DNA from 4 places in the Streptomyces sp. NPDC079020 genome. Region 3 is predicted to be linked to each of the others. Evidence: riboswitches for the same ligand, from Rfam matches in the RefSeq annotation. Region 3 holds a riboswitch; each other region holds the start of a gene.
What was found. Region 3 has a riboswitch for cyclic di-AMP ahead of ACIGJO_RS33055 (M23 family metallopeptidase). Riboswitches for the same ligand answer to the same signal wherever they lie in the genome.

Region 1 (7,517 bases), on a different contig from region 3:
TCGACCGCGTACATCCAGGCGGTCTTGTGGCGCAGCTGGGTGAGAAGGGCGATGAGGCCGGGGCTGCCGGAGGCCTGCGCGAGGGTCTCGTGGAACCAGCCGCCCAGTGGGCACAGGTCCTCGCCCTCGCCCCGGCGGGCCCGCTCCTGCCCCAGCCTGACCAGGCCGCGCAGCACCCTGAGATGGGCCTCGGTGCGCCGCTGAGCGGCGCGTGCGGCCCCCAGGGGCTCCAGGAGCATCCGGGCCTCCAGCAGGTCGGCGGCCTCCTGTTCGGTGGGCTCGGCCACACACGCACCGGCGTGCCGGCGGGTGACGACGAACCCCTCGGACTCCAGCGTGCGCAGCGCCTCCCGGACCGGGACCCGGGAGACTCCGTAGCGCCGGGCGAGCACCTCCTCGGTGAGGCGGCTGCCGCGCTCGAAGACACCGGAGACGATGTCGTCACGGATTGCCGTGCATACCGAATACGCGGGAATGCGCATGTCCGAACCTCCGCCATAATCCCCGCGGAACGCGGCCGACCGACGCCTTTTCCGTGACTCTATGACAATCGGCCGGAAATTCCGATGATGCCGGGAAATCCAGGGGATATCTTTCGGCCACCGGGCACTTCGGCGGAGGCTCCGCCGGACCCGGCCCGTGAAATGCCGGAGGCCCCGGCGGAGAGCCGGGGCCATCGGCGGGGTGCGGAGACGGTCAGACGTTGAGGCCGTGGGCCCGCAGGTAGGCGACCGGGTCCATGTCGGAGCCGTACTCGGGCGTGGTGCGCGCCTCGAAGTGCAGGTGCGGTCCGGTGGAGTTGCCGGTGGAGCCGGAGAGGCCGATCTGCTGGCCGGAGGTGACGCTCTGGCCGACGGAGACGCCGATCGAGGAGAGGTGGCCGTACTGGGTGTACGTGCCGTCCGTCATCCGGAGCACGATGTTGTTGCCGTACGCGCCGCCCCAGCCGGCCTCGACGACCGTACCCGCGCCGACGGCGACGACGGAGGAGCCGGAGGCCGCGTGGAAGTCCACGCCGGAGTGGCTGCCGGAGGACCAGAGCGAACCACTGGACTGGTAGCCGGTGCTGACGTACGAGCCGGCGACCGGGAGGTGGAAGGAGTTCAGCCGGGCGCGTTCGGCCGCGCGGGCGGCGCGCGCCTTGTCCTGGCGGGCCTCCTCGGCGCGGGCCTCGGCCTTGCGTTCGGCCTCCGCCTTCGCCCTGGCCTTGGCGGCGGCCCTGGCCTCGGCTTCCGCGACGGCCTTGGCCTTCGCCTCGGCGGCGATCTCCGCCTGGTGCTCCTGGACCTTCGCCTGGGCGTCGATCTGCCGGGCGAGCGTGGCGTCGATGGCGATGACCGCGGTCAGGCCGGTGTCGCTGACGGGGTGGGCCTCGGAGTCCGCGGCGAGGGCCGGGGAGGCCATACCGCCGATGACGCCGGTGGTGGCCAGAGCCGCGACGCCGGCGACCTGGGCGCGCTTGCGCGTCAGGCGGCTCGGGGCACGGTGCTTCCCGGTGGCACGGGTGAACGCCATGGAGGGGCTGATCCTTTCCTTCCTTCTCGCCTACCGGGTTAGCTGACGGGTTCGGAGCAGGAAGGTCTCCTACGGACACCTGGGCCTCGTACGGGGCACGGGCATCCGATTCACCCCAGGGACTTCATGGGTCCCCGGCTCCCCAGGCTCGCGCCTGACGGGGACTCGGCGATGGCTGCCCGGCGCCGCGGACGCGGCATACGGATGACGGACAGCGGAGCCGACGCTAAGCGGCACAACTTTCCCGCACCAAACGGACAGCGGGTTTTGTCGCTCATCCCACAGAACAGAAGGGCGACTTCCCCCACAAAGGAACCCAATAGGACAAAAAGGGAGACCCCGGCGCGACGGCTCGCACCGGGGTCCTCTGTGTCCCGGTATGCGACGGCGGGAGCAGGGAGCGCCCGCCGCCGCACACCCGGACGAGTCAGCCGCTGACGACCGAGACCTCACCGATACCGAGGGCCTTCACGGGCTCCTCGATCCGCGCCGCGTCCCCCACCAGGACCGTCACCAGCCGGTCCACCGGGAACGCGCTGACCACGGCGGCGGTCGCCTCCACCGTGCCCGTCTCGGCGAGGCGGGCGTAGAGGTGGGCCTGGAAGTCGTCCGGGAGGTGCTGCTCGACCTGGTCGGCCAGGGTGCCCGCGACCGACGCCGCGGTCTCGAACTTCAGCGGGGCGACCCCCACCAGGTTCTGCACGGCCGTCTCGCGCTCGGCATCCGTCAGCCCGTCGGCCGCCAGGGTCCGCAGCACCGTCCAGAGGTCCGCCAGCGCCGGTCCGGTGGACTCGGTGTCCACCGAGCCGCTGATCGCCAGCATCGCGGCGCCCGCCGCCCCGGAGGCCGAGCCGGGAGCCGTCGAGCGCAGGACCTGGCCGAAGGCGCGGACACCGTAGGTGTAGCCCTTCTCCTCACGCAGCACCCGGTCCAGCCGGGAGGTGAGGGTGCCGCCCAGGCAGTAGGTGCCGAGCACCTGGGCCGGCCAGACGCTGTCGTGCCGGTCGGCGCCGATCCGGCCGATGAGCAGCTGCGTCTGCACCGCGCCGGGACGGTCCACGATAACGACACGGCCGGTGTCGTCGGCGGTGATCGGCGGCACCGGACGGGGCCGGCCGGCGTTTCCGGACCAGTCGCCGAGGGTGTCGGCGAGCAGGGCGTCCACATCGACCCCGGTGAGGTCGCCGACGATCACGGCCGTCGCGGTGGACGGGCGGACATGGGCGTCGTAGAAGCCGCGCACGGCCGCCGCGTCGATCCCGCGCACCGTCTCCTCGGTGCCCAGGCGCGGGCGTGACATACGCGCGGTCGCCGGGAACAGCTCCTTGGAGAGCTGCTTGGCGGCGCGGCGCGCGGGGTTGGCCTGCTCGTGCGGGATCTCGTCGAGCCGGTTGCCGACGAGGCGCTCGATCTCGCTCTCGGCGAAGGCCGGGGCCCGCAGCGCTTCGGCGACCAGACCCAGCGCCTTGGCCAGCCGGGAGGCGGGAACCTCCAGGGAGACCCGGACGCCGGGGTGGTCGGCGTGCGCGTCGAGCGTGGCACCGCAGCGCTCCAGCTCGGCGGCGAACTCCTCGGCGCTGCGCTTGTCCGTGCCCTCGGACAAGGCCCGGGACATGATCGTGGCCACGCCGTCGAGCCCCTCGGGCTCGGCGTCCAGCGGGGCGTCCAGGAAGATCTCCACGGCGACGACCTGCTGGCCGGGGCGGTGGCAGCGCAGCACGGTCAGCCCGTTGGGCAGCGAACCGCGCTCGGGGGCGGGAAACGCCCAGGGCCGGGCCACGCCGGGGGCGGGCTGCGGGTGGTACTCCATGGCTACTCCAGTCGCGGCGGCGTCGCTCACTTGTCCGCCCCCTCGGGCGCGTCGGTGCCTTCGGTGTCGTCGGCGGTCTCGTCGGCCGCCGGCTCCAGCGGCTCGTAGACCAGCACCGCCCGGTTGTCGGGACGCAGCGCCGCTTCGGCGGCCGCCCGGACCTCCTCGGCGGTGACGTCCAGCACCCGCTGCACGGCGGTCAGGGCGAGCTGCGGGTCGCCGAACAGGACGGCGTACCGGCACAGTTCATCGGCGCGGCCCGCGACCGTACCGAGCCGGTCCAGCCACTCGCGCTCCAACTGGGCCTGGGCCCGTTCCATTTCCTCGGGCGTGGGGCCCTCGGCGGCGAACCGCGCCAGCTCCTCGTCCACCGCCGCCTCGATCTGCGGCACCTCGACGCCGCCGGACGTCTTGACGTCCAGCCAGCCCAGCGAGGGCGCTCCGGAGAGCCTCAGCAGCCCGAATCCGGCGGCCACCGCCGTACGGTCACGGCGGACCAGACGGTTGTGCAGCCGGGACGACTCGCCGCCGCCCAGCACCGTCAGCGCCAGGTCCGCGGCGTCGCAGGCCCGGGTGCCGTCGTGCGGCAGCCGGTAGGCCGCCATCAGCGCACGCGCCGGGACCTCTTCCCGAACCACCTCGCGCAGCTGCTCCCCGATCACCTCGGGCAGCGTGCCGTCGCGCGGCGGCTGCTTGCCGTCGTGGGAGGGGATGGAGCCGAAGTACTTCTCGATCCAGGCCAGCGTCTGCTCGGGGTCGATGTCGCCGACCACCGAGAGCACCGCGTTGTTCGGGGCGTAGTACGTGCGGAAGAACGTACGCGCGTCTTCGAGGGTCGCGGCGTCCAGGTCGGCCATCGAGCCGATCGGGGTGTGGTGGTACGGGTGGCCCTCCGGGTACGCGAGGGCGGTCAGCCTCTCGAACGCGGTGCCATAGGGCACGTTGTCGTAGCGCTGGCGCCGCTCGTTCTTCACGACGTCGCGCTGGTTCTCCATGGACTCCTCGTCGAGGGCGGCGAGGAGGGAGCCCATCCGGTCGGCTTCCAGCCAGAGAGCCAGCTCCACCTGATGGGTGGGCATGGTCTCGAAGTAGTTCGTCCGCTCGAAGCTGGTCGTCCCGTTGAGCGAGCCACCGGCCCCCTGTACGAGCTCGAAGTGCCCGTTCCCCTTGACCTGGCCCGAACCCTGGAACATCAGGTGCTCGAAAAGGTGAGCCAGGCCTGTGCGTCCCTTGACCTCGTGGCGCGAACCGACGTCGTACCAGAGACAGACCGCGGCGACCGGGGTCAGATGGTCCTCCGAGAGCACCACCCGCAGACCGTTGGCCAGGCGGTGCTCGGTCGCCGTCAAGCCGCCGGAGCCGGCCTGTGCTGTGGCCGTGTGACCCATGGGCATGTACGTCCCTTCGATCGCGATACTGGATTTCCTGCCAGACCTGCCACTGTAAGCAAGCGCACCGACACCTGGCGAAGTTCCCGTTCCGTCGATGTTGCTGTAGATGCTGCCGCAACCGGGACCCGTGCCGGGTCCTGTGGGGCCGCTTCGGACCGCTTCGGACGGGTCGAGGTCGGCGTTGTCAGTGCGGCGGTCCACAATGGTCCGCGTCAGAACCTCAGGTTGCCCGATCAGAATCCGTGAAGGAGTCGCAGCCGCGATGGCCCGCCGTAGCACGAAGACCCCGCCGCCGGACGACTTCGAGGAGAAGATCCTCGACATCGACGTCGTCGACGAAATGCAGGGCTCCTTCCTCGAGTACGCGTACTCGGTGATCTACTCCAGGGCCCTGCCCGACGCCCGCGACGGCATGAAGCCGGTGCACCGCCGCATCGTGTCCCAGATGAACGAGATGGGGCTCCGCCCCGACCGCGGCTATGTGAAGTGCGCCCGTGTGGTCGGCGAAGTCATGGGTAAGCTGCACCCGCACGGGGACGCGTCGATCTACGACGCGCTGGTGCGGATGGCACAGCCGTTCTCGATGCGGCTCCCCCTCGTCGACGGACACGGCAACTTCGGCTCGCTCGGCAATGACGACCCGCCGGCCGCGATGCGGTACACCGAGTGCCGGATGGCCGATGCCACGTCGTTGATGACCGAAGCCATCGACGAGGACACCGTCGATTTTCAGTCGAACTACGACGGCCAGGAGCGGGAACCGGTCGTCCTCCCCGCCGCGTATCCGAACCTCCTGGTCAACGGGGTGTCCGGAATCGCGGTCGGCATGGCCACCAACATGCCCCCGCACAACCTGGGCGAGGTCATCGCCGCCGCCCGCCACCTGATCAAGCACCCGGGCGCCGACGTGGAAACGCTCATGCGCTTCGTCCCCGGACCCGACCTGCCCACAGGTGGCCGGATCGTCGGGCTCGGCGGCATCAAGGACGCGTACACAGCCGGCCGCGGCACGTTCAAGATCCGGGCGACGGTCGCCGTGGAGGACGTGACGGCGCGGCGCAAGGGCCTGGTCGTCACCGAACTGCCGTTCACCGTCGGCCCGGAGAAGGTGATCGCCAAGATCAAGGACCTGGTCTCCGCGAAGAAGCTCCAGGGCATCGCGGACGTCAAGGACCTCACCGACCGGGCGCACGGACTGCGCCTGGTGATCGAGGTGAAGAACGGCTTCGTACCGGAGGCCGTGCTGGAACAGCTCTACAAGCTGACGCCGATGGAGGAGTCCTTCGGCATCAACAACGTGGCGCTCGTCGACGGCCAGCCGCTCACCCTGGGCCTCAAGGAGCTGCTGGAGGTCTATCTCGACCACCGCTTCGAGGTGGTGCGCCGGCGCAGCGAGTTCCGCCGGACCAAGCGCCGCGACCGGCTGCACCTGGTCGAGGGCCTGCTCGTCGCGCTGCTCGACATCGACGAGGTCATCCGGATCATCCGGGACAGCGACAACTCGGCGCAGGCGAAGGAGCGGCTCATGGAGCGCTTCTCGCTGAGCGAGATCCAGACCCAGTACATCCTGGACACCCCGCTGCGCCGGCTCACCCGGTTCGACCGGATCGAGCTGGAGGGCGAGCGCGACCGGCTCAGCGAGGAGATCGCCGCGCTGACCGCGATCCTGGAGTCCGACGCGGAGCTGCGCAAGCTGGTCTCCTCCGAGCTGGCCGCGGTGGCGAAGAAGTTCGGCACCGACCGGCGCACGGTGCTGCTGGAGTCGGCGGGTTCGCAGGTCGCGTCCGTACCGCTGGAGGTCGCGGACGACCCGTGCCGTGTGCTGCTCTCCTCGACCGGTCTGCTGGCCCGCACGGCCACCGGTGACCCGATCGTGGTGGCCGAGGACGCCAAGCGTGCCAAGCACGACGTGATCGTGTCGGCCGTCCCTGCCACGGCCCGCGGCGATGTGGGGGCGGTGACGTCCACCGGGCGCCTGCTGCGGATCGCGGTGATCGATCTGCCCCAGCTGCCGGACACCCACGCGGCCCCCAATCTCTCCGGCGGGGCACAGATCTCGGAGTTCCTGACCCTGGAGACGGGCGAGGAGCTGATCTGCCTCACCACCCTGGACGAGTCCTCACCGGGCCTGGCGATCGGCACGCTCCAAGGAGTGGTGAAGCGGGTGGTGCCCGACTACCCGGCCAACAAGGACGAGTTGGAGGTCATCTCCCTCAAGGACGGTGACCGGATCGTGGGCGCGACAGAGCTGCGTACGGGCGAGGAGGACCTGGTCTTCATCACCTCCGACGCGCAGTTGCTGCGCTATCCGGCCGCGCAGGTACGCCCGCAGGGCCGGCCCGCCGGAGGGATGGCGGGAGTGAAGCTCACGGCCGGGGCGGAGGTGCTCTCGTTCACGACGGTGGATCCCGCGGCGGACGCGCTGGTGTTCACGGTCGCGGGCTCGCACGGCACGCTGGACGATTCGGAGCTGACGTCGAAGCTCACCCCGTTCGACCAGTACCCGCGCAAGGGCCGGGCGACCGGCGGGGTGCGCTGCCAGCGGTTCCTGAAGGGCGAGGACATCCTGGTGTTCGCCTGGGCGGGCGCGGTCCCGGCACGGGCGGCCCAGAAGAACGGCGCTCCGGCACAGCTGCCCGCTCCGGATCCGCGACGCGACGGTTCGGGCACACCGCTGCTCCAGCCGGTGGCGGTGATCGCCGGACCCGTGTGACGGCGCGGCGGCCGGCCGTCGCGCCGGGGGCTGTCCCGTGGTCCCGGTCCTGACGGGCGTGGATCACGGGACGGCGCTCAGGGCGCCT
Region 2 (7,517 bases), on a different contig from region 3:
CGTCAGGTGCAGCGGCGGATTCGCCCGCAGCACGGCCTGCCGGGTCAGCCGTACCTCCACCAGGGAATCCAGCTGTCCGGCCGGCAGCCCGTCCAGTGAGGACCGGGTCACCGCGCGGGCGTAGGCGGCGGTCTGGAGAAGTCCGGGCACCACCGAGGTCTCCAGCGTCCGCGCGGTCCTCGCCTGGGACTCCAGGCTGATGAAGTCGCGGTACTGGGGAGGGATCAGCCCCCGGTACGCGTGCCACCAGCCTGTTCCGCCGCCGCCCGCCGAACCCGCGAGCACCTCCAGGAGCGCGCGCAACTGGGCGTCGCGCACGCCGTACGCGTCCAGCAGCCGGGTCACGTCGGCGGGAGAGACCCCACTGGCACCGGTCTCGATACGGCTCACCTTCGACTGGTGCCAGCCGAGCAGCCGCGCCGCGTCCCGGCTCGTCAGCCCGGACGCATGGCGCAGGCCGCGTAACTCCTCTCCGAGCTTGCGTCGGCGTACCACGGGACCGTGCAGCATGCCGGCCTCCTTCCGCTGTGCAGGGAGAGCCGGGCCCGCACGGCTCCGGCCCGCAGAGAGGTCAGTGTGCCGCGCGTTCGAGTACCGCCGGGGCGGAGTTCACCGCTTTGAGCGACAGATATATGCATATCTTGGCCGATCGTCGTTACAGAGGGCAGCATCAGTGGCAATCTGGCGCGAAGCACAATCCCGGCCGATCGCGGTTCGGCCGGGGCTGGAAAGGGACGGCGTCGCCATGGCAGATCATCAAGAAGCAACCGTCACCCTGCCGAGTGATCCGGTCTCGGTCTCCTCGGCCCGCAGGTATGTCGCCCGGATACTGGCCGAATGGGGTCTGGCCGACGACACCGAGATCGCCGACTCCATCCGGCTGATCGTCTCGGAGCTTGCCACCAACGCCGTACAGCACACGTTCGGGCTGTCACCCACCTTCACCGTGGACCTCCGGCTGGACCGGGAGGAGGAGCTGCATCTCGGTGTGACGGACAGTCACCCCCGCTGGCCCCAGCGGCTGCCGGCCGCCGTCCAGCAGGACAACGGACGCGGCATGGTGATCATCCGGGCCCTGGCCAAGGAGTACGGGGGACAGCTCACCGTCACTCCCACCCCCGACGGAGGCAAGACGGTCTGGATCGCCCTGCCCTGGACCGTTCCGGGCCAGGGCTGACGGCGAGCGGGCGTGCCGGGGCCACGTGCTCCCGGGCAGGGCTCCGGGGTCCGGGCCGGGCCCCGGCCTACCGCGCCGCCGCGCCCCGTCCGAATCCGCTGCGCATCAGTGCCAGCAGGGTCGACGCGGCGGAGGTCGCCCGGTCGCCCCGGTGCGCGACGGAGATCGTCCGGCGGAAGGCGGCCGGATCGAGCGGGCGCACAGCCAGCGGGGTCGGGGACATCGCGGCGACCATCTCCGGAACCACGGCCACCCCGATCCCGGCGCTGACCAGCGCGCACACCAGGGCGTAGCCGGGGGACTCGCACACCACGGCCGGGGTGGCGCCGGCCTCGGCCAGGGCGCTCTCCACCCCGCGCCGGGGCGGATGCGTGGGCGCGCTGCTGATCAGCGGCCGTCCCGCCAGCTCGGTGACCGGCAGGCGGCCCGTCCCTTCGGCGAGCCGGTGGCCGACCGCGGTGACCAGGACCAGCTCCTCGACCAGGAGGGGCTCGACGACGACGCCCATGGGCAAGGGGCCCGCGGCCGCCGGTTCGTACGCATGGGTCAGGGCGAGATCGACCTCTCCGGCAGCCACCGCGGTGACTCCCCCGGGCGGCTCGTAGTCGGTCACGGCGAGCTCGACGTCCGGATGTGCGCGCCGGAACGCGCTCAGGACCGGCGGCAGCAGATGGATTCCGGCCGTGGTGAACGTGCCGACCCGCAGCCGCCCCCCGGAGAGCCCGGCCAGCTGCGCCAGCTCGTGCCGCGCCTGGTCCAGCTCGTCCAGGACCCGTCGGGCCCGGCCCGCCAGCAGCTCACCGGCGGCCGTCAGCCGCGCCCCGCGATGATGACGGACCAGGAGCGCCGCACCGGCCTCGCGCTCCAGTTTGGCCAGCTGCTGGGAGAGGGCGGGCGCGGTGTAGCCCAGGCGCGCGGCCGCACGCGTGATCGATCCGGCCTCGGCGACCGCCACCAGCGCCGCCAGCCGTGTGGGGTCGTACATTAAGCGTTCCTTTTGGCAGACCCAGAAGATTGCAAGTACACGCTAAAGGCTCTTTCGGTCCAGGGTGTAACCATGGACGCACAACTGCTCGCCTTCACGGGAGTCGCCGCGGGAATGGTCGCGCTGCCCGGCGCCGATTTCACCGTCGTCGTACGCAACGCACTCGCCTCGCGCCGTTCCGGGGTCGCCACCGCGCTGGGTGTCGCCGGGGGGCTCGTGGTGCACACCGCGCTCGCCGTGGCGGGCCTGGCCGCGGTGCTGGTGACCATGCCCGTGCTGTTCCGCACGGTCCAGCTCCTGGGCGGCGCGTATGTGCTCTGGCTCGGCCTCAGCGCCCTGTTCGCGCTGCGACGGCGGCCCGCCGAGGCGGACCGGACGGCCAAACCGGAGGCCCGCCCCGCGCAGCGGGAGCTGGGACGCTCACTGCGGCAGGGCTTCTTGACCAACGCGCTGAACCCCAAGGCGCCGGTGCTCTTCCTCAGCCTGCTGCCCCAGTTCGTGCCGGACGGGCAGCCGCCGCTGCCCAGGACCCTGCTGCTCGCGGCGGTCGTTGTGGCGCTGGCGCTCGTCTGGTTCCCGGCCGTGGCCCTGCTGGTGGACCGGCTGGGGCGGTGGCTGCGCCGGCCGCGCACCGCCCGTGCGATCGAGGGCGGCAGCGGCGCGGCGCTCACCGCACTGGGGCTCGTACTGGTGACCGGACCGCTGCTGCGCTGAAGCGGGTCCGGCCGTGGGTCAACGGACCCGTCCGTACCACACGCTGTTCGACCAGATCTTCTCCAGCCGGACCACCGCCCCGGTCTTCGGGGAGTGCCAGATCTTCCCCTTACCCGCGTAGATGCCCACGTGGTACACGCTGCGGCCGGAGTGGAAGAAGACCAGATCGCCCTTCTTCCGCTTCGACTTCGAGATGTGGTGGGTCTTGTTGTACTGCTGCTGGGCCGTACGGGGGAGTTTCTTGCCGGCCTTCTTGAAGGAGTAGAGAGTCAGCCCCGAGCAGTCGAACCGGCGCGGACCGGACGCTCCGTACTTGTAGGGCGATCCCTTCTTGGACGCGGCGACCTTGAGCGCCTTCGTCGAGTGCGTGGCGGCCTCGGCCTCGTTGACCAGGCCCGGCGCCAGCATGGCGGAGCCGACGGCCAAGGTGAGTACCGAGGCCGTACCGGCCCGGGTAAGCAGAGACGGGACATGTACCTGCGCAGTCATGCGCAACCCTTCGTCAGCCGCCTGTGAAGGATGACCTGTCGGGTTCGGGCTGGCGAAGTTGCCCGGCCGCAGTGTGCGGCTTCACCCCGAGGGGCGACCGGTTGCCCGGCCGACCCGTTGTGCTCGGGTCCTCCACTCCTGCCGATCCACTTCTGTCGACCAGTCATCCGGGCAGCGGCAGGACTCGGCGTCCGCCCGGACCGCCCCGCCGCGGTGGCGGGGGCTTGTCGTCCCAGGGATCTTGACTCACGAAGTGCCGGATTTCCGAGCTGAAACAGCGATTTGTGAGAGTCGTCACGACTGATCCGTTCGGGTGGACGAGCCCGTTTTCGGCCCTCGGCCGGGCTGATCGACCACCCTCGCACCAGCGACGGAACGTCAGATTCCGCGTGCTGTCCACGCGCTGAGCGCAAGTTGGGCTGTCCCTCGCGAGGGGGACTGACTACGCCGAACGAGGGAGGAAATCTGATCTCCTGGCCGGGCGTGTCGCGGGGCGGACGCGGTGAGGTGCGTCGGGGTGCGGAGGAGCGCACGAAGCGCGACGAGGCGTGGCGAGCGCGGCGAGGCGTGGCGAGCGCGGCGAGGCGTGGCGAGCGCGGCGAGGCGTGGCGAGCGCGGCGAGGCGTGGCGAGGCACAGCGAGGTCCCGGCTCCCCGTGAGCGGGAGCCGGGAGCCGGTGCGGATGTGGTGCCGGGCTCTGTGCCGGGCGTGGTGCCGGGCGTCGGCCGGGGCGGACTCCCCGGCCCGGTGTCGGGCCGGGGGCCTGTCAGCTCACCGGCGGCGGGGCCCGGTCAGCTCGCCGGTGGCGGGGGCATCGTGACGCGCCCGGCGCGCCGTTCCCCGTCCAGCAGGCGCAGGGCCCGCGCCAGCGTCGCCGCGTGGATCTGCGCTTCGCCCCGTTCGTGCATCAGCGTCAGCGCGTCGCGCAGCGCCGCGGCCCGGGAGGCCAGGGCCTGCGCGGCCCGGAGCGCGCCATAGGTGTCGCTGCCGCGGGCCGGGTTGATCCGGCCCAGTTGGTCGAGAACTTCCAGGTAGCAGTCGATGAACTCCCCCTCGGCGCGGGTCAGCGCGGGGAGCGGCGGGTACTCCGGTGGAAGCATGGTCGGTTCACCTCGGGGGGTGCGGCGGCCGGGACGGGCCGCGGTTCTCCATGACGTGGTCCACGAGCCCGTACGCCTGGGCGGCTCGGGCGTCGAGGATGGTGTCGCGCTCGATGTCGGCCGTGATCCGCTCCGTGGACCGGCCCGTGTGACGGGACAGCATGGCCGCGAGCATCTCGCGCACCCGCATCAGTTCGCGTGCTTCGATTTCGAGATCGGACGGCTGGCCCCGGACCGGTTCGTCCAGCGTCGGCTGCCGGATGACTACCCGGGCGCCGGGCAGTGCATGTCGGCGGCCCGGCGCGCCTGCCGCCAGCAGCACGGCGGCGCTGGAGAAGGCCTGGCCGAGGCAGAACGTCTCCACGTCGCACGCCAGGTACTGCATGGTGTCGTAGATCGCGGCCATGGCGTTGAACTCGCCGCCGGGGGAGTTGATGTAGAGCGAGATGGGCCGGTCCGGCTCGGCGTACTCCAGATACATGAACTGCGCGATCAGGTCGGTGGCCGCGGTGTCGTCGACCGGGGTGCCGAGAAAGACGATCCGCTCGGACAGCAGCTTGGAGTACGGGTCCAGGGTCCGGGTCCCGGTCGCTGTGCGTTCGGTGAACTCCGGCAGGACATAACGGGCGGCAGGTCGGATCATGGCGATGCCTCTCCTGGGATCTGCGCGGTTGTTCTCGGTGGGTCGCTGTTCTGCGGGCACGCCGTCCCCGGGCACGTGGTCCCTGGGGGTGTCCGCGGCCGCGTCCGTAAGAAATGTACAGGACGTACAGAAGGTGATGGTGGGGGGTGTGGAAGCGGACGTGCTGTTCCGGGCGGTTCAGGAGGGCGTGCGGGCGGAGGCGGAACTCATCGCCGCCGCCCCGGCCCTCCTGTCGGGGCTGTCTGCGGAGTTCGCCGGGGCTCGGTGGTCGGAAGTGGCGCGCTCGTCCCCGCAGGAGTTGCGTCTGCCATGCCGGCGTGGCCGAACCGCCGCATCCGAGGCCATCCATACCCCCGGACTGTCCGTATTTGTGCGCCAATGGCTGAATTCAGTGCGCTTTGCCGAGATGCGAATATCTGTGAACTCGAAACGTGAATGAGTCAATTCAGGCAGTGATATGAGTCACTTGACATATACATCGAGCAGGTCTTAACTTCCCACGGCAGTTGAAATGAATGCCGGGAATTCCGTCCGGCATTGATATCTCCTGTCACCGAACAAGCGTCTCGTTCATCACGCATGGAGGTTCTCATGAAGCTCGTTCGCCTCGTCAATAAGTTCCGCCCGGAGAAGAGCCTCAAGGCTTACGCCTGGTACGGCTGGATCTAATCAGATAGTTTCCATGCCGGGCTCGCGTCGGTCAGGAATTCTTGTCGACGCGAGCCGCCTACCCACGGAGTTCACCCATGTCTATGCTCCGCGCCGGCGGGAGCGGTCGGGTCATTGAGTTCGCGCCGAGGCTCGACGAGCTATTGAGTCGTTATCGCGATGCGTCGCTGTTCCGTCTGGAGCCCGACACGATCGGCGTATCCGGTGCCGATCTGATGGATGGCCTGCTCCGGAGCAGGCCGGCCAACGCGGAGGAGAGGCCTACCTTCAAACCCGTCCAGAAGCGGCTTGTCAGCCGTGCCGATGCGTCCACCTTTATGCAAGCCGTGGGCTCGGACGTACGAACCGCGCTGCAACGTCCCCTCGATGGCACGGTCGACCTGACCGGCCGGTGGCCGCATGTGGCGCATGTTTACCTGCGGGATCTCGTCTTCGGAGACGAAAGTCGGCGATTCCGGGTTCTGGTCGACCGCCGACTGGAGTTGACCCCGAAACTGACCTGGTCGGCCGTCGCCTCCGGTGCCGCTTTGTTGGGCAGACCTGGTCCGGACGTACCGCTGTCAAAACTTGCCGCTCTCGTTGTCGATTCCAAGAACTACAGTGACCGACGTTATGCCATGTACCTGTACAGGCGAGTGGCGGCACCGGTGTGCTTCACCGTCTCCGCGCTTGTCACCAGTGCCCTGTGGCTCGGAGCTCCGTTCAGCGACGACGTATCGAATCGGAATATCCTCCTTGAGGCACTCCGGCTGCTCCCCCCGTCGTGGAATATCTTGCGAGTGGCTTCCCCGGAGTTCTCGGACGTGGACGCACGGATCGGCCCGAAGGACGATGTCCTGTTGCTTCCCCTGCTGAGCCATCGTGACCCCAAGCTCTGGGAGGAGCCCGACGAGTTTCACCCCGACCGCTGGGACGAGCTGGATGGAGATACCCACCCCGGCTATCTGCCCTTCGGCCACGTGAGCGAACGGTGCTGGGGCCGTCATATGGTCCTGCCCCTGGCCGAACGGCTCCTGGAAATCGTGCGCCGGGACGGGCTCGTGGTGAGTCCGGACCAGACCAGGGGGAAGGTCGAACTCGATGGATTGCTCGAAGTGTCCGAGGTGCGGATGACTCGACCGTGACGGTCCGGCGGAAGCCGCCCATCACCGAGGTCGAACTCTCCGAAGACCTCTACCTGCGGCGTGTGACTCCCTGACCTCGTCCGTGTTTCGGACCTGCGCCTGGCCAATCCGAACAGGGAAAAGCTGAGCGGCGCGGACCTGGGTGGGCGGCTTCAGCCGTCGAGCACGCCCACGCCGGCTTCGCCGACCCGGAGGGCGGCGAAGCCCCTGGACCGCGCCTTACTCTCCGTGGCTGTGCGTCGCTGTGATTGCTGAGAGTTGCCTCCCGCTTCGCGGCAGCCTCGCGAGAACAGGGCACACGCGGTGAAGGCGGCGGGCGCGGAACGCGCTGCTTCTGGAAACCGGACCGGACCGGGGCTGTGTGCGTGGTGTTCCGGTCTCGGCAGGCCGTCCGCCGATGCCTTCGGGCTTGGCCGGGACACCTCGTGGCCAGGATGTCCGGCCGCGCCATCCCGATCGCGTCATGTGAGGCGCCGGTCTCGCTGAAACCTGCCAGGATTCGGTGCGACCAGAAAAATCTCCGTCTCACCTCGTCCCGCACATCTCTCACCGAAGAGAGGGCCCGGGAGTACGCGAACGCCTCTGACCTGGCTATTTCCCTGTCGCCACGGGCCAC
Region 3 (7,517 bases):
AGGCCGGGCGCCGTGGTCCACTGCGCGACGGACTGGGAACCGTACGCGGAGCAGATGCTGGACGTCCTCACCGCGCACCCGCTCTTCGAGAACACCCAGGCGGACGGCGGATACGCCCCGCGGCCCGCGTTCCGCCCGCTGACCCGCTTCGAGGGACAGGGACTGGACAAGGGGCACGTGGTCCACGACCTGCTGTTCGCCCGCGTCTAGGCGTCGGCGTGGCCACGGGCCGACGGTGACCGCGGGCGCGGGCCGATCGTGACTGCGGGCGGCCGTGACCGCGGGCCGACCGTGACCGCGGGCGGCCGGACCCGACGAACCGGCGGCCGGACCGCCGGGAGGCGGACGGTGACCGCGGCCGGGCGGTGACCGCTGCGAACCGGCCGCGTGCCCCGGCGCGGATGGTCAGGTGTCAGTCCCGGTCGTTAGGGTCATGGGGTGTCCGACGGGTCCGTGCAGCACCAGCAGCCGCAGCCGGCCGTCCCGGTTTTCGAGGAGCGACGGCTCGGCGAGATCCTGGGCGCCGTTCCGGAGCGTGGCCAGTGGCGGTACGCGCCGCGCCGCGTCGGCATGGTGTGGCGGAGCAAGGCGTTCCGCGCCGGTGCGGTGATCGTCGCGCTCGCGCTGTGCGGGCTGGTGATCCTGTCCCTGGTCCGTGAGCAGACCGGCTCGGAGGGATTCCTCGTCGGGCTGGGGCTGGCCGTGCTGCCCGTGCCGCTGCTGATGGCGGCCTTCCGCTGGCTGGACCGGGTCGAACCGGGCCCCTGGCGCAATCTCCTGTTCTCCTTCGCCTGGGGTGCGTGTGCCGCCGCGCTCGTCGCGATCATCGCGAATTCGTTCGCGACGCGCTGGATCGCCACGGCCACCGCCGACCCGGCGAGCGCCGACACCCTCGGCGCCACCGTGATCGCCCCGATCGTCGAGGAGAGCGCCAAGGCGGCCGCCGTACTGCTGATCTTCCTGTTCCGGCGGCGGGAGTTCAGCGGCATCGTCGACGGCATCGTGGTGGCCGGATTCACCGCGACCGGCTTCGCCTTCACCGAGAACATCCTCTATCTGGGCAACGCCTTCGGCGAGGACCAGCAGCTGGGGGTGACGGGGCTCGGCTCGATGACCGCCGGGACGTTCTTCGTCCGGATCGTGATGTCCCCGTTCGCGCATCCGCTGTTCACGGTGCTCACCGGCATCGGCTTCGGCTTCGCCGCCGTGGGCGCGCGCCGCCACCGGGTCCGCCGGATCCTGCTGCCGGCGCTGGGCCTGCTCCTCGCGATGGGCATGCACGCCCTGTGGAACGGCTCCTCCGCCTTCGGGCCGTACGGCTTCTACGCGGTGTACGGGATCTTCATGGTCCCGGCGTTCGGGCTGGTGACCTGGCTGGCCGTCTTCACACGCCGGCGCGAGCTGCGCACGCTCTCCGCCGAGCTGCCCGCGTACGCGGCGGCCGGCTGGCTGACCCCGGTCGAACCGCTCGCGCTCTCCTCGATGCGGGCGCGCGGCATGGCCCGTGATCTGGCCCGCCACTGGCACGGCCACCCCGACCGGGCCCGCGGCCGGGCGGCGGCGCGGGCGGTCGCCGAGTACGAGTCGTTCGCGACGTCCCTGGCCGGGCTGCGCCGCAGGGCCCGCCTGGACTCGGCGGGCCCGGACTTCGCCGGGCGGGAGCGGGAGCTGCTGCACCACCTGTGGCAGCGCCGGGAGATCGCCGGTCCGGCTCTGACGTACGCGGCCCACGCCACCGTCCGGCCGCACACATACCCCCGCCACCCGGTCGCGCCGCACGGCGGGCAGTTCCCGCAGCAGCAGTACGGGCCCGCGTACGCGTCTGCGGAGCCGGGTCCGTACGCGTCTCCGGGGCCGGGTCCGTATCCGCACGCGACACCGGGGCCGCACGCGACACCCGGGCCGTACGCGACACCCGGGCCGTACGCGACACCGGATCCGCAGCAGTACGGGCACGCGGGACAGCCGTACGCGGGTCGGTTCCCGCCCCAGCAGTACGGGCCCGCACCGCACGCGACCCCGCCCCAGCAGTACGGCGGCCCCAACCCGTATCTGCGCCCCCCGCAGTAACCGTCGGCGCCCCCGCACCCGGCCGGCGGGACCGGGCCGGCCGGGTGCCGGGCCAGCCGGGTGCCGGACCGGCCGGGTGCCGGACCGGGTGCCGGGCCCGGCCGGTCCCGCCGTGGATCAGGCCGACGCCTCGGTGAGCGCGGCGATTTCCTGGTCCGTCAGGTGCAGGCCGGCCACCGCGACCAGTGCGGGCAGCTGCTCGACCGTGCGGGCGGAGGCGATCGGTGCGACGACGGTCGACCGCGCGGCCAGCCAGGCCAGGGCGACCGTCGCGATCTCGGCCTCGCGCTCCCGCGCGATCGTGTCGAGCGCCGCCAGCACCCTGCGGCCCTGTTCCGACTCCAGGTGCCGCCCCGCGCCCTCGGCCCGCGGGCTGTCGACCGACGTACCCGGACGGTACTTTCCGGTGAGGAAGCCCGAGGCCAGGGCGAAGTACGGGACGGCGGCGAGCCCGGCGCGGGCGGCGGTGTCCTGGAGGGCGCCCTCGTAGGTGTCGCGGGAGACCAGGTTGTAGTGCGGCTGGAGGGCGACGTAACGGGCCAGGCCCTCGCGCTCGGAGAAGTCCAGGGACGCCCGGAGCCGCTCCGGGCTGATGTTGGAGGCGGCGATCTCGCGCACCTTGCCGTCCTTCACCAGCTGGTCGAGGGCCGTGATGATCTCCTCGACCGGGACGGTCTCGTCATCGAAGTGCGTGTAGTACAGGTCGATGTGGTCGGTGCCGAGCCGGCGCAGCGACTCCTCGGCGGCGGCCTTGACGGTGGTGGCGGAGAGCCCCTTGTACGAGGGGTGGGCGCCGACCTTGGTGGCGACGACGATGTCGGACCGGTTGGCACGCGAGGCGAGCCACTTGCCGATGACGGTCTCCGACTCGCCGCCCTCGTTGCCGGGGACCCAGGCGGAGTAGGAGTCGGCGGTGTCGATGAAGTTGCCGCCGGCCGCGGCGTACGCGTCCAGCACCGCGAAGGACTGTGCCTCGTCCGCCGTCCAGCCGAAGACATTGCCGCCGAGGGCGAGGGGGAAGACCTGAAGGCCGGAGGAACCGAGCGGGCGAAGAGACGTCACAGAAGTCATGCAGAGTTCAACGAGAGCACCCTGTGACGCTATTCCACGACAACGGACCGGCAGCCCTGACGTCGGGGGGTGTGCGTCAGGGCTGCCGGGGTTCGGGGGCGCCCGGTGAGGGCGCGGTGGGAGAGCGATGCGGGGGCGGAAGCGGGGACGGGGCCCGGAGCCTGCCGGGCGACCTCCGACCGGAGGTCACCCAACGGGTCCTCAGACCGTGAGTCCCTTGCTGCGCAGCCAGCTCATCGGGTCGATGGCCGAGCCGCCCGGGGTGTGGACCTCCAGGTGGAGGTGGGCGCCGGTGACGTTGCCGGTGGCGCCGACACGGCCGATGGTGTCGCCCGTGCTGACCTTCTGACCGGCCGACACGTTCATCGAGGACTGGTGGCAGTACCAGACCTCCGTACCGTCATCGAGCACCAGGACCGTGCGGTAGCCGTACGCGCCGGAGTATCCGGCGGACTTCACCGTGCCGCTGTGCACGGCCTTGACCGGGGTGCCGCTCTGCGCCGCGAAGTCGAGCCCGGTGTGGTGGCCGGAGGACCACATCGTGCCGGACTGACCGTAGGTCGAGGTGATGCTGTACGAGGAGGTCGGCAGCGCGTAGCTGGCGGCGAGCTTGGCGAGGCGCTCGGCCTCCGCCTTCTTCTTCGCCGCTTCCTCCGCCTTCTTCTTCTCGGCGGCGACCTTGGCCTCGGCCTTGTCCTGCTGCTTCTTGGCCTCGGCGGCGGCCTTCTCGGCTGCCGCCCTCTCCTCCGCGGCCTTGGCCTCGGCGTCGGCGCTGGCCTGCTGCTGCTCGGCCTGCTGGAGGATGCGGGCGCGGAGTGCCTCGCCCGGGTCGGTCGCGCCCTGCTCCGCCTCGGCGTCGGTGATGCCTGCGGAGGTGAGCGGCGCGGTCGCGACCGGCTTCTTGTCCTCCTCGTCGGAGAGGAAGGAACCCACGCCGGGAAGGGACTTGGCGTCGGGGAGACTGGCCGCGAGGGAATCGGGAAGAGATATGGAGACCGGCGGCTTGCTCTGCGCGGTGGCCATGCCGCCCGCTCCGACGGCCGCGATGACACCGACCCCGAGGACGGTGGAGCTACGGGCGAGTCCCCGCTGCTTGGCTACGCGGTGCCTGCCGCGCACGGGCCGGATGGACTCCTCGGTGGGATTCCATTCCTCCCAGGTCCTGTCCGGGTCACCGAAGTTGCCGGTGGCGAAGGGTGACGGGGCCTCGGGGGCAGGCTTGTTGGACGCCACGTGGGCGCACTCCTTTCCTTCCTTCTCGCCTACCGGGTTAGCTGACGGGTTCGGAGCAGGAAGGTCTCCTACGGGCCCCTCCGTCTCTGACGAGACACAGGTGTCCGATTCACCCCATGTAGGTGGTTCCCCGGTTCCCTTGCGGGATTCGGCGCTCGCGCACGGTGCCGCCTCTTGCGACGACTGGGACGACCGCGCTGCGTTATCGAACGTTAATAGACGGACGGCTCCTATTCCAAGCTCTTCCCGTTGATCGTTCGCGACTTTGGCATGGACTTACAGGGTGCAACCGGCTCGAATCGGACGAGTAGAGCACGATTGGATCACTACTTGGTTTCTGACATTGCGTCAAATGTTATGCGGAGCGGCGTCCTTCGACTACGCACCGTGGTATCGCCCGGCAACCGGCGCGCGCCCGTCCCCGCGTCCCGTCCGCATGTCACGCCCACAGGACCCGCCCCCGCGTCCCGTCCGCATGCCCCGCTCATTCATCGCCCCGGCCCACGATCCTCACGGTCGTCCGGCGTTCCGGCTGTCCCTCAGCGGGCCTTCCCACCGCGAGAAGTGCCATGTCGTCAGTGGACCGGCCGCCGGTGTGCAGCCGGACGTCGTCGGTGAGCGCGGAGAGCAGCTCCTCGGGCCCGGGGAAGATCCGGCCCCGCAGCCGGGCCGCCGGGTCGTAGAAGGCCCCGGACGCGTCCCGCGCCTCGGAGAGGCCGTCCGTGAACAGCAGCAGGGTCGCCCCCGGCGGCAGCCCCCACTCGTCGGCCCGGTCCGGCCACGCACCCAGGTTCATCCCGAGCGGCAGCGCGGGCACGGTCGGCGACAGCACCTCCAGCGCCCCGTCCGCGTGGAGCAGGATCGGTTCGGGGTGCCCCCGGTTGACGATGCGCAAGGAGAGGGAGCCGCGCGGAATCTCGACGAGCACCGCCGTGATGAACCCTTCCATCGCGTCGAGCCCGCCGCGCCGGGTGCCTTCCCGCGCCAGCGCCCGTTCCAGCCGCTGGGCGACCCCCTCCAGCGAACGCTCCTGCTCGGCGGCCTCCCGGAACGCGCCGATGATCACCGCCACCGCCTCGACCGCGTCGAGCCCCTTGCCCCGTACGTCCCCGAGCACCAGACGTACGCCGTGCGGGGTGTCCGCCACGGCGAACAGGTCACCGCCGACGAACTCGTCCGCCTGGGCCGCCTCGTACCGTGCGGCGACATGCAGTCCGCCGATGCGGTCGTCCGGTGTCGGCAGCACGGCCCGCATGGCGGTCTCCGCGATGAAGCGCGCCGAGGCCAGCTGCTCGTTGCCGCGCCGCACGACACCGTTGATGACGAGGGCGAGCACCGAGGCGGTGAGCACGGTGATCAGCTCGGTGACCGGAGCGGCCCGGGTCAGCGTCCCCGCGTACAGGTGCAGCACGAGGACGGCCAGGACCGAGGCCACGCCGGTCCGGACGGTGCTGGCCAGGCTGAAGAACGGGGCGGCCATCAGCGGCGCCGCCACGAACAGCGGTACGGCGGTGAAGGTCGGCGGGGTCCCGACGTCGAAGAGCAGCCCGCCGCCGATCATCAGGGCGGGCAGCGCGCGGACGAACCGGCGAGCCCCGACGCCCCCGGCCGGCCCCCGGCCACCACCGCGGGCCGGGAAACCGAAGGAGGGGAGCACGCGCCCGCGCACCGGAAAGGCCGAACGCCAACGGCTCCGGGCGCCGGGCAGCCCGACAGGTCTCCCGCGCCGCCTGTCCCGCTTCCCCACCTGTGCACTCCTGCCCGGTCCATCCACGGCTGCGGACCGTACCGCGCCCCGTCCAGGCTTGCCGGAGCCGCGCCGTGCGGCGACTCCTCATCGGCCAAAGGGGGGAGCGTGCGGGGCCGGGGCCTCCGGAGGTCAGTCGGAGAGCCGGTGTTCCGCGTAGATCGTCAGCGCATCCCGTACGAAGGCGGCGGTGCCGTCCCCGTACCGATCGTAGTTCTTCGCGAAACGCGGATCGGCGGCATACATCTCGCCCAGCCCCTTCACATACGCCCTGCCGGGCGCTTCCGCATCCGCCAGCCAGGCGCAGTGCCGCCGCGCGATGTCCTGCACCGCCCCGCTGCCGGCGGCGAGGCCGTCCTCCCTGGCCCGCCCGTAGTCCCGGGCGATGGACTCGTGCTCCGCCAGGTGCGCCTTCCGCCCCGCCGCGCCCAGCGAGCGCCACCACCGGTCGCCGCGCTCGTACGCGTCACGGCCCCAGCGCTCGGTCACCTCCTGCTCGTGGACGGTGTGATCGAAGCCGTCGAGCACTTCTTCCGCCATGAGTTCCCTCCCCTCCTCCGTCTTGTGGAGAGTGGTCCGCACCGACGCGATCTGCCGCCCGATGCGCTCCCGTTCCTGCTCCAGCAGCCTCAGATGCGTCCGCAGAGCCACGGCCGTGTCCCGCTGCCCCTCCAGCACGTCCTTGATCGCGGGCAACGGCAGCCCCAGCTGCCTCAGCAGCAGGATGCGCTGGAGCCGGACGAGGGCGTCCTGGTCGTAGTAGCGGTAGCCGTTGCTCCCGACCCTGCTCGGCATGAGGAGACCGAGGTCCCCGTAATGCCGGAGCGTGCGGCTCGTGGTGCCGGCCTTTCTGGCGATTTCCTGGATGGACCACTCCATGCGGGAAAAGCTAGATCCTTACGTTGCGTCAAGGTCAAGCCGGAGGACGCGGCACGCTCGAAGCCGGCGGATACGCAGCACGGACCCGGCGGATGCGGCACGCACGGACCCGGATACGGCACACGGGTCCGGAAACGACTCGGGCCCGGCACGCTGTATGCGTACCGGGCCCGGTCCTTCAGTAGCGGGGACAGGATTTGAACCTGCGACCTCTGGGTTATGAGCCCAGCGAGCTACCGAGCTGCTCCACCCCGCGTCGTTGAATGCAACTCTACGGCATGCCGGACGCGCTCCTGACCACCTGGCACTTCGGACCTCCGGCACGACCCCCTCGCCGCGGCCCTCGCCGCGGACCTCGCCGTGCGCGCGCCCAGTGCGCCGGACGTCCATGTGCCGCCACCGCCCGGGGTGATCGGCCGTGCCGGGGTGATCGCCGTGCCCGGGGGGCCGGAGAATTGCGGGACCCGTGGACCGGCGAGAGGCTGGTGATACAGCCTTGCGGTGTCCGACCGCACCC
Region 4 (7,517 bases), on a different contig from region 3:
GCTACAGCGTGGGCGTGGTCGGTTTCGACGCCCATCTCGACGAGGCGCGGCGGCTGCGGGCGGCGCTGCCCGAGGAGGTCTATCTCTGGGTCAACGCCGCCGAGGGGCACACCTACACGGACGAGGAGGCGGACCGCTGGACGGCGCTGGACCCGCTGTTCCCGTACAGCAGGCATCCGCACCGGTCGGCCGGGCTGCCCTGCCGCACGGGTGAGTCGGTCATCTCCGTGGACGGTGACGGCACCGTGCGGCGGTGTCACTTCGTCCGCGCGGAGCTGGGCAATCTCTACGACGGCAGCTACCGCCGGGCGCTCGGTCCGCAGGGCTGCCCGCTCGATGTGTGCGACTGCCACATCGGCTATGTGCATCTGGAGACGCTGCCGCTGTACGACGTGTTCGCGGGCGGGGTGCTGGAGCGGATACCGGCTCCGGGCCGTCCGGCCACGCCGCCGGCCGGGCTCGTGGTACCGAGCCCGGCCCGGCGTGCCCTGCCCCTGACGGTCCTGCGCGAGGCGCCGTGAGGGCGGTCCCCCCAGAGGGGAAGCAGGTCGGGTCAGAGGGGAAGCAGGTCGGGGCGCTTGGCCTCGGCATGGTCGCCGGAGGACTCGCCGCGCAGCCGCCGCCCGATCCACGGGACCAGGTATTCGCGCGCCCAGTGGATGTCGTCGCGCCGTTCCTCGAAGGTGCCGCGCTGTGCCTGCGGCGGCCAGGCCTGATCCGGATCGGCGGGCACGTCCACACCGAGCACCTGTGCCGCGCGCAGCGCGACGCGGGTGTGGCCCTCGGGGGACAGGTGCAGCCGGTCGTCGTCCCAGGCGCGCCGGTCCTGCACCGAGCGGAGCGACCACAGGTCCAGGACGGGGCAGTGGTAGCGGTCGGCGATGGACCGCAGATGGACGTTGTACGTCGCGATCTTGCCGCGCATGTGCCGCAGCACCGGCACACCGCGGGTGTCGAACCCGGTGGTGATCATGACGGTGCCGACCGCGTTGCTCAGATCGGCGACCGCGCGCTCGAAGCGCTCGGCCAGATCGTCGGGGTCGGTGCCCGGCCTGATGATGTCGTTGCCGCCCGCACAGAAGCTGACCAGCTCGGGGGCCAGCTCCTTGGCGCGGGGGACCTGCTCCTCGACTATCTGGTCGAGGAGGCGTCCGCGTACGGCGAGATTGGCGTACCGGAAATTCCCGTGCGCGGGATCCTCCGGGCTCGTCGCGGTGTCGGGGACCGGGAGCCGGTCCGCCAGCAGGACCGCGAACCGGTCCGCCCAGCCGACAAAGGCCCCGTCGGGGCCGGGGTCTCCGACTCCTTCGGTGAAGCTGTCGCCAATCGCCGCGTACGACCCGATGATCTCTGGTTGATTGTTTCTCGAATCGTCTGCCACAAGCGCATATCCTGCACCGTCGAATGTGACCTACGCGACCGTAATACGGGGTTGACGGGTGGTGAGATAGACCACCCGGTCAGTTTTTGGTAAAGCCGGAATAAGGACAGGGGCGGTGCGCCGACGCGCACCGCCCCTGTTCATGTCCGGCCGTCACCGCTCCATCAGATGGAGACGCCGTGCTGGCGCAGGTACGCGACCGGGTCGACGTCCGAGCCGTAGCTCGGGCCGGTGCGGACCTCGAAGTGGAGGTGCGGGCCGGTCGAGTTGCCGGTGGAGCCGGAGAGGCCGATCTGCTGGCCGCCGGTGACGGTCTGGCCCACGGAGACGCTGAGCGAGGACTGGTGCGCGTACTGGGAGTACATGCCGTCGGCGTGCTTGATGACGACCTCGTTGCCGTACGAGCCGCTCCAGCCGGCCGAGACCACGGTGCCCGGACCGATGGCGCGGACGACGGTGCCCGACGCGGCCTGGAAGTCCGAGCCGGTGTGGTAGCCGCTGGACCAGCTGGCGCCGGAGGCGCGGTACTGGGTGGTGACGTTGGCGTTGGCCACCGGGGTCGTCCAGCCGGAGCTGTTGCTCTGGGAGGCGCTGGTGCTCGTGGAGGTGGTGGACTTTCCGGCCTCGGAGGACGGGGCCGAGGAGCCCGCGGAGGAGGCGGCCTTCGGGGCCGACTGCACCTTCGGGGCCGCCGGGGCGGCGGGGGCGGCCTTCTTCGGCTCCGCCTTCGACGGGGCCGGCGCGGACTGCGCGGCATCGGCGGAACCGGACGCCTCGGCGCCGAGGGTCAGCTTCATGCCGGGGAAGATCAGGCTCGGGTTCTCGCCGACGACCTCGCGGTTGTCCTGGTACAGCTTCTGCCAGCCGCCCTTGAGCTTGTGCTCCGCGGCGATCTTCGAGAGGTAGTCGCCGGAGACCACGGAGTAGGACTTCGAGGCGCCGTGGGCGGTGGCCGCGGCACCCGGGGCGGTGTGCGCGGCGGCGACCGAGGCGGCGGTGGGCGCGGCCTTCTCCGCGGCGTGCGCTCCGGTGGCACCGATCAGCGGGAGGGCGAGGACGGCGCCGCCGGTCCCTGCGGCGAGGACACCGCGGACGATCGGGCCGGTCTTCGTACGACGGTGCTTACCCGTTGCGGGCATGGGGGAATTCCTCTCCGGCGCCTACGAGGTGAGCTGTCGGGTTCGGGCTGGAGATGCCCGGTCGCTCTCGGCGACTTCACCCCGAGCCGGTCCGGATCTCTCCGGGCCGGCGGCTTACCTGGGTCCCCCGCTCCTGCCACACGAGTGTGGGTGGGTGTGAATTCCGGGCGGCGGCAGGATTAGGCGATCCGTCCGGATTGACGGTGACCGTAAACGAGTCAGGACGACAGGAACAAGCCATCGGTTGCCTGCCGGAATCCCCGATTCAATTTCGGTCCGGAATTCCCGTCACACTCCGTGGATTACGGATCTTGGCATTCCGCGCGGCGCCCGGATCGCTCCCGGGCGCCGCCACCACACACCGTCACGGATATGATCCCGCTCACCAGCGGGCCATCATCTCTCCCATAAATAGGGCACGTTCTATTAAACGCCCCATTACGGACATGTCATGGTCATCGCTTCTGACGCAACCTCAGCACCCGGGCGTCCAGGTCGCCGCTCAGCCCGGTGTGCAGCCCGCGATGCAGCAGCACCGAACCCTGGTACTCCGCTCCGGTGTCCTGGCAGACATACGTCGCCGAGGCGTCCAGGCCGCGCAGCCGCAGGGCCGGCGGCCGCTGGCCGAACCGCTGTGCCTCAAGCCACATCAGCACCACGACCTCCTCGCCCAGCACGTAGCTCACCGCGCTCAGCCCGCCGCGCGGCGCCGCGAGCCGGTGCAGGGCCCCGTGCTGCACCACCGGGCGGATCTCCTTGTAGAGGGACACCCAGTCCCGCGCCTCGGCCAGCTCCTCAGGGCTCCACTCGGTGAGGTCGCCGCCGACCCCGAGCACCCCGGCCATCGCGCTGACGAAGCGGAACCGCAGCGAACTCACCCGGTTGTTCAGCTGGACGTTCGGGCTGTCGGTGACCCAGGCCGCCATCACCCGCGCCGGATGAATCTGCCCGAAGCCCTCCTGAATGGCGAGCCGGTCCAGCGGGTCGGTGTTGTCCGAGGTCCACACCTGATCGGTGCGGGAGAGCACGCCCAGATCGACCCGGCCCCCGCCGCCCGAGCAGGACTCGAAGGCCACGCCCGGGTGCGCGGCGCGCAGCCGGTCGAGCAGCGCGTACAGCGCTTCCACATGGGCGGTCCAGAGCTTCTGCGGGTACTCCTCGCCCGGCCAGCCGGCCTCGGTGAAGCAGCGGTTGAAGTCCCACTTCACATAGTCGATCGGAGCGCTGGAGAGCAGCGCGTCAAGCTGCTCCCACAGGTATTCCTGTACGTCCGGCCTGGCCAGGTTGAGCACCAGCTGGTTGCGGAACTCGGTCCGCGTACGGCCGGGGAAGTGCTGCACCCAGTCCGGGTGGGCCCGGTAGAGATCGCTGTCGGGGTTGACCATCTCCGGCTCGACCCAGATCCCGAACCGCATGCCGAGCCCGCGCACCTCGTCGGCGAGCGGCCGCAGCCCGCCGGGGAACCGGTCGGGGTTGGGCGTCCAGTCACCGAGCCCGGCCCGGTCGCTGGTGCGCCGCCCGAACCAGGCGTCGTCCACCACGAACAGCTCGACGCCCATCTCCGCCGCGCGCACGGCCAGCGCACGCTGCTGTTCCATGGAGATGTCGAAGCCGGTCGCCTCCCAGGAGTTGTAGAGCACCGGCCGCGGCGTGCTGGCGTCCGGGATCACATGGGCCAGCTGCCAGGCGTGCCAGGCCCGGCTCGCCCCGCCGAAGCCGTCCGGGCTCCACAGGCCGGCGAAGACGGGTGTGGTGTACGACTCACCCGGCGCGAGCCGCAGCAGGCCGGACTCGTCGTAGCCCGCGCCCCCGTTGATCTGCACGAGACCGTCGGGCAGCTGATGCACGGCGATCCGCCAGGAACCGGACCAGCCCAGAGCGCAGCCGTACACCTCCCCGTGCTCCTCGGTCGCGGCTCCGCCGGCGTCCAGCGCCACCCATGGCAGATGCTGGTGCCCGGTGTGCCCGCGGCGGCTGGAGAGGATCTTCTCGCCGTACGTGAGTTCCGACCGCACCAGCCGGGACTCCGCCGCCCAGCTGCCGTGCAGCTGGCTCAGCCGCCAGTTCTCCCGGGCCGGCAGCGTCCAGGTCGCCGCGTCGGCGCGCAGCAGTTCCAGGGGCGGGCCGTCCGGGCCGGCGTGGGTGACGGTGGTCCAGCGCTCGATCACATCGGAGTCGTCACGCATCCGGTAGTGGAGGGTCAGCGCGAGGCGGTGCGCGGCGTCCGTGAAGCTCAGCCGGAGTTCGTCACCGTCCGTCCCGGCGCCCCCGAACACCCACTGGGTCCCCCTGACCTCGTCGGTCCGTACGGAGAGCGCCGGGCGGACGAACCGGGGACCGCCCTCGACCGGGTACTCCTCGTGGCCGTCGAGCGGGGAATCGAAGCCGGAGCAGGTCGGGAGGGGCTCGGCGGCCAGCGCCTCGGCCGCGGCCGGCGTGAGGCGCGGCCCCCAGTGCAGATGCAGCAGCTCATCGCGGTCGGTGAGGTGGAGCGCATAGCTGCCGGTCGCGCCACTGAGCACCCAGGTACGGCCCGTGTCACCAGTCTCGATCATCATTTCCCTCACGTTCGAACAGTTCCGCACATCATCGACCACGGTGACGGTGCGGGGCAATGCCCGTGCGTGTACGCATGGCGAGCCGTGTGCCTCGTCCGAGATGATTGCCTGAGGAATCGATGTCGTATCGTCACGAGCGTGCCCTCGTCGGCGAGCAGCGCCGACGTCAGACACCCCAGGAGCCGCCGTGACTCAGCAGGTGCCGCAGGTCCCGCCGACAGAATCCGAGCTGACCGGAGTGCGTAATTTCCGCGATGTGGGTGGGCTCCCCACCACGGACGGACGCCGCGTGGCGTTCGGGCGGCTCTACCGCAGCGGCCACCTGGCGCACGCCACGGAGCAGGACACGGCGGTCCTCGGCAGGCTCGGCCTGCACACGGTCTTCGACTTCCGCAACGACGCCGACCGGAGGCTCGACGGTCACGACGTGGAGCTGGCGGGGGTGCGCAATGTCAGCATTCCGCTGTCCGACCCGGCCGACGGCGCCGAGTTCTGGCGGCTGGTCCGGGACGGCGACATCGCCCAGCTGCGCTCGATCCTCTCGGGCAGCAAGGGCATGGACCGGATGATCACCTCGTACCGGTCGATCATCCGGGACCGCACCGCCGAGCACAGCCGGGTACTGCACGCCCTGGCCGAGGACAGCGTCCCCGCCCTGATGCACTGCGCCGCGGGCAAGGACCGGGCCGGCCTCTCCATAGCCGTGTCGCTGCTCGCCGTGGGCGTGGAGCGGGATGCCATCGAGGCCGATTACCTCAAGTCCAACGACGCGCACCGCCGCTACCGGGTGCGACGCTCGGACACCTCGGAGACCGGAATGTCCCCGGAGGTCCTCGAACTGCTGAACCCGCTCTTCGGCGCGCACGCCGAGTACCTCGCCGCGGCCTTCGGCACCATCGAGGAGGTCTGGGGAAGCACGGACCGCTACCTCACCGAGGGGCTGGGCCTTGCCCCGGAGACACGGGAGCGGCTGCGCGGGCGGCTGCTGGACGAGGCGTAGGGCCTGTCCGGCAGGGGCGGTTACTTGTTGCCGCCCGCCACGGCGAACAGCAGGTACAGGAAGCCGGCGATGACGTGTCCGGCCACCAGGTAGGCGAAGAGCCGGATCACGACCCCGCGCGGCATCTTCCGTTCCTGCGGGTCGTAGTTCTTGGGCCGCTGCGGGGTCAGGGGGTCGTAGTTCTCGGAATCGGACATGACAGTCCTCTCTGCCGGCCGCACGGCCGGTGAAGCGAAGGGTTCAGCGGGGACGGTGACCGGGCGGGGCCCGGTCAGCGCCGGTGGATCCCGCTGCCGAGACACAGTTCGGCGGCGGGGCTCTGCATCAGCGAGTGGACGAAGAGCAGCTCCGCGCCGCCGCGGTCGACGGCCGCGATCCGGTGCGGGGTGAGCGAATCGAAGTGCGCGCTGTCGCCGGGGGCGAGATCGTGCACCGTCTCCCCCAGGATCACCCGCAGCGTTCCGTCGAGGACGTACAGCCATTCCTCACCGGGGTGGACCCGTACGAGATCGCCCTGCGCGCCGTACGGGACCCTGACGCGCAGGGCCTGCATGGCCCGGCCGGAACCGCCCGCCTGCTGGTACATCCAGCCGTCGGCCTCGGCGCCCTCGAAGCGGCCGCCGCGGACGATCGCGTCACGTTCGGGGGGTGTCTCGCCGAGCAGCTCGGAAACCGTCGTACCGTAGATACGGGCGAGCCCGAGCAGCATGGGCAGCGAGGGCTGTCTGCGGCCGGTTTCGAGCCGGGACAGATGGGCCGGTGAAAGCCCTGCCCGCTGGGCGGCGGTCTCCAGGGTGAGACCGCGGCCGTGGCGCAGTTCGCGCAGGCGGGGTGCGACGCCGGGGAGCTCGTCGGCCACCCCTCCGTCAGGAGGATTCATGACTCCATTGGGCCAGGATCTTTCCTCGGAGGCAAATTTCTTACCTCCGAGGCAAAGCATCCCCGAAGCCCGGCTCCCGCCCGTTCAGCACCCGCTCAGTGGTCGGTCAGCGGTTGGCGACGGCCTGCTTCACCAGGGTCCGCCCGAAGTCCCACATCAGTCCCCCGCCGCTGTGCGCCTCGTCCATGACGTCGGTGAACGCGGTCACGAAGCGCTCCACCTCCGGCTCCCCGATGACCAGCGGCGGAATCAGCTTGATCACTTCCAGATGGTCGCCGGAGACCTGGGTGAGGATGCGGTGCTTGCGCAGCAGCGGCACCACCACCATCTGCGCGAAGAGCCCCTTGCGGGCCGCCTGGAGCACGGTCCAGCGGCTGCGGAGCTTCAGCGAGGACGGGCGGCCGAACTCGATACCGATCATCAGCCCGCGCCCGCGCACCTCGTGCAGCAGCTCGTAGCGGTCGACGAGGGCGGCCAGCCGCTCCCGCAGCAGGTCACCGGTGCGCCGGGCGTTCGCGACCGTCTCCTCTTCCTCCATCACCGCGAGTACGGCGAGTCC

Region 1: another riboswitch for cyclic di-AMP. It lies ahead of ACIGJO_RS09000 (M23 family metallopeptidase); the one in region 3 lies ahead of ACIGJO_RS33055 (M23 family metallopeptidase).
Region 2: another riboswitch for cyclic di-AMP. It lies ahead of ACIGJO_RS24865 (C40 family peptidase); the one in region 3 lies ahead of ACIGJO_RS33055 (M23 family metallopeptidase).
Region 4: another riboswitch for cyclic di-AMP. It lies ahead of ACIGJO_RS16640 (peptidoglycan DD-metalloendopeptidase family protein); the one in region 3 lies ahead of ACIGJO_RS33055 (M23 family metallopeptidase).

Annotation. Positions count from the first base shown of each region.
Region 1 covers NZ_JBITUB010000003.1:404,430-411,946, forward strand. Annotated here, with positions in the region: gene ACIGJO_RS08995 (GntR family transcriptional regulator) at 1-482, opposite strand, end outside; gene ACIGJO_RS09000 (M23 family metallopeptidase) at 697-1,515, opposite strand; cyclic di-AMP (ydaO/yuaA leader) riboswitch at 1,528-1,696, opposite strand; gene ACIGJO_RS09005 (M16 family metallopeptidase) at 1,943-3,325, opposite strand; gene ACIGJO_RS09010 (M16 family metallopeptidase) at 3,352-4,719, opposite strand; gene ACIGJO_RS09015 (DNA topoisomerase (ATP-hydrolyzing) subunit A) at 4,979-7,429, shown strand; gene ACIGJO_RS09020 (CobW family GTP-binding protein) at 7,507-7,517, opposite strand, start outside.
Region 2 covers NZ_JBITUB010000012.1:131,075-138,591, forward strand. Annotated here, with positions in the region: gene ACIGJO_RS24845 (helix-turn-helix domain-containing protein) at 1-510, opposite strand, end outside; gene ACIGJO_RS24850 (ATP-binding protein) at 746-1,177, shown strand; gene ACIGJO_RS24855 (LysR family transcriptional regulator) at 1,245-2,162, opposite strand; gene ACIGJO_RS24860 (LysE family translocator) at 2,235-2,876, shown strand; gene ACIGJO_RS24865 (C40 family peptidase) at 2,895-3,365, opposite strand; cyclic di-AMP (ydaO/yuaA leader) riboswitch at 3,369-3,555, opposite strand; gene ACIGJO_RS24870 (hypothetical protein) at 4,157-4,465, opposite strand; gene ACIGJO_RS24875 (ATP-dependent Clp protease proteolytic subunit) at 4,473-5,108, opposite strand; gene ACIGJO_RS24880 (hypothetical protein) at 5,257-5,547, shown strand; gene ACIGJO_RS24885 (tryptorubin family RiPP precursor) at 5,700-5,777, shown strand; gene ACIGJO_RS24890 (cytochrome P450) at 5,855-6,901, shown strand.
Region 3 covers NZ_JBITUB010000024.1:68,282-75,798, reverse strand. Annotated here, with positions in the region: gene trmB (tRNA (guanosine(46)-N7)-methyltransferase TrmB) at 1-210, shown strand, start outside; gene ACIGJO_RS33065 (PrsW family glutamic-type intramembrane protease) at 439-2,070, shown strand; gene ACIGJO_RS33060 (aldo/keto reductase) at 2,188-3,132, opposite strand; gene ACIGJO_RS33055 (M23 family metallopeptidase) at 3,343-4,374, opposite strand; cyclic di-AMP (ydaO/yuaA leader) riboswitch at 4,386-4,538, opposite strand; gene ACIGJO_RS33050 (PP2C family protein-serine/threonine phosphatase) at 4,859-6,031, opposite strand; gene ACIGJO_RS33045 (TipAS antibiotic-recognition domain-containing protein) at 6,254-7,000, opposite strand; tRNA gene ACIGJO_RS33040 (tRNA-Met) at 7,183-7,256, opposite strand.
Region 4 covers NZ_JBITUB010000007.1:116,382-123,898, forward strand. Annotated here, with positions in the region: gene ACIGJO_RS16630 (STM4011 family radical SAM protein) at 1-521, shown strand, start outside; gene ACIGJO_RS16635 (SGNH/GDSL hydrolase family protein) at 554-1,381, opposite strand; gene ACIGJO_RS16640 (peptidoglycan DD-metalloendopeptidase family protein) at 1,546-2,520, opposite strand; cyclic di-AMP (ydaO/yuaA leader) riboswitch at 2,526-2,683, opposite strand; gene ACIGJO_RS16645 (alpha-galactosidase) at 2,976-5,075, opposite strand; gene ACIGJO_RS16650 (tyrosine-protein phosphatase) at 5,266-6,078, shown strand; gene ACIGJO_RS16655 (DUF6126 family protein) at 6,099-6,275, opposite strand; gene ACIGJO_RS16660 (helix-turn-helix domain-containing protein) at 6,350-6,958, opposite strand; gene ACIGJO_RS16665 (aspartate aminotransferase family protein) at 7,065-7,517, opposite strand, start outside.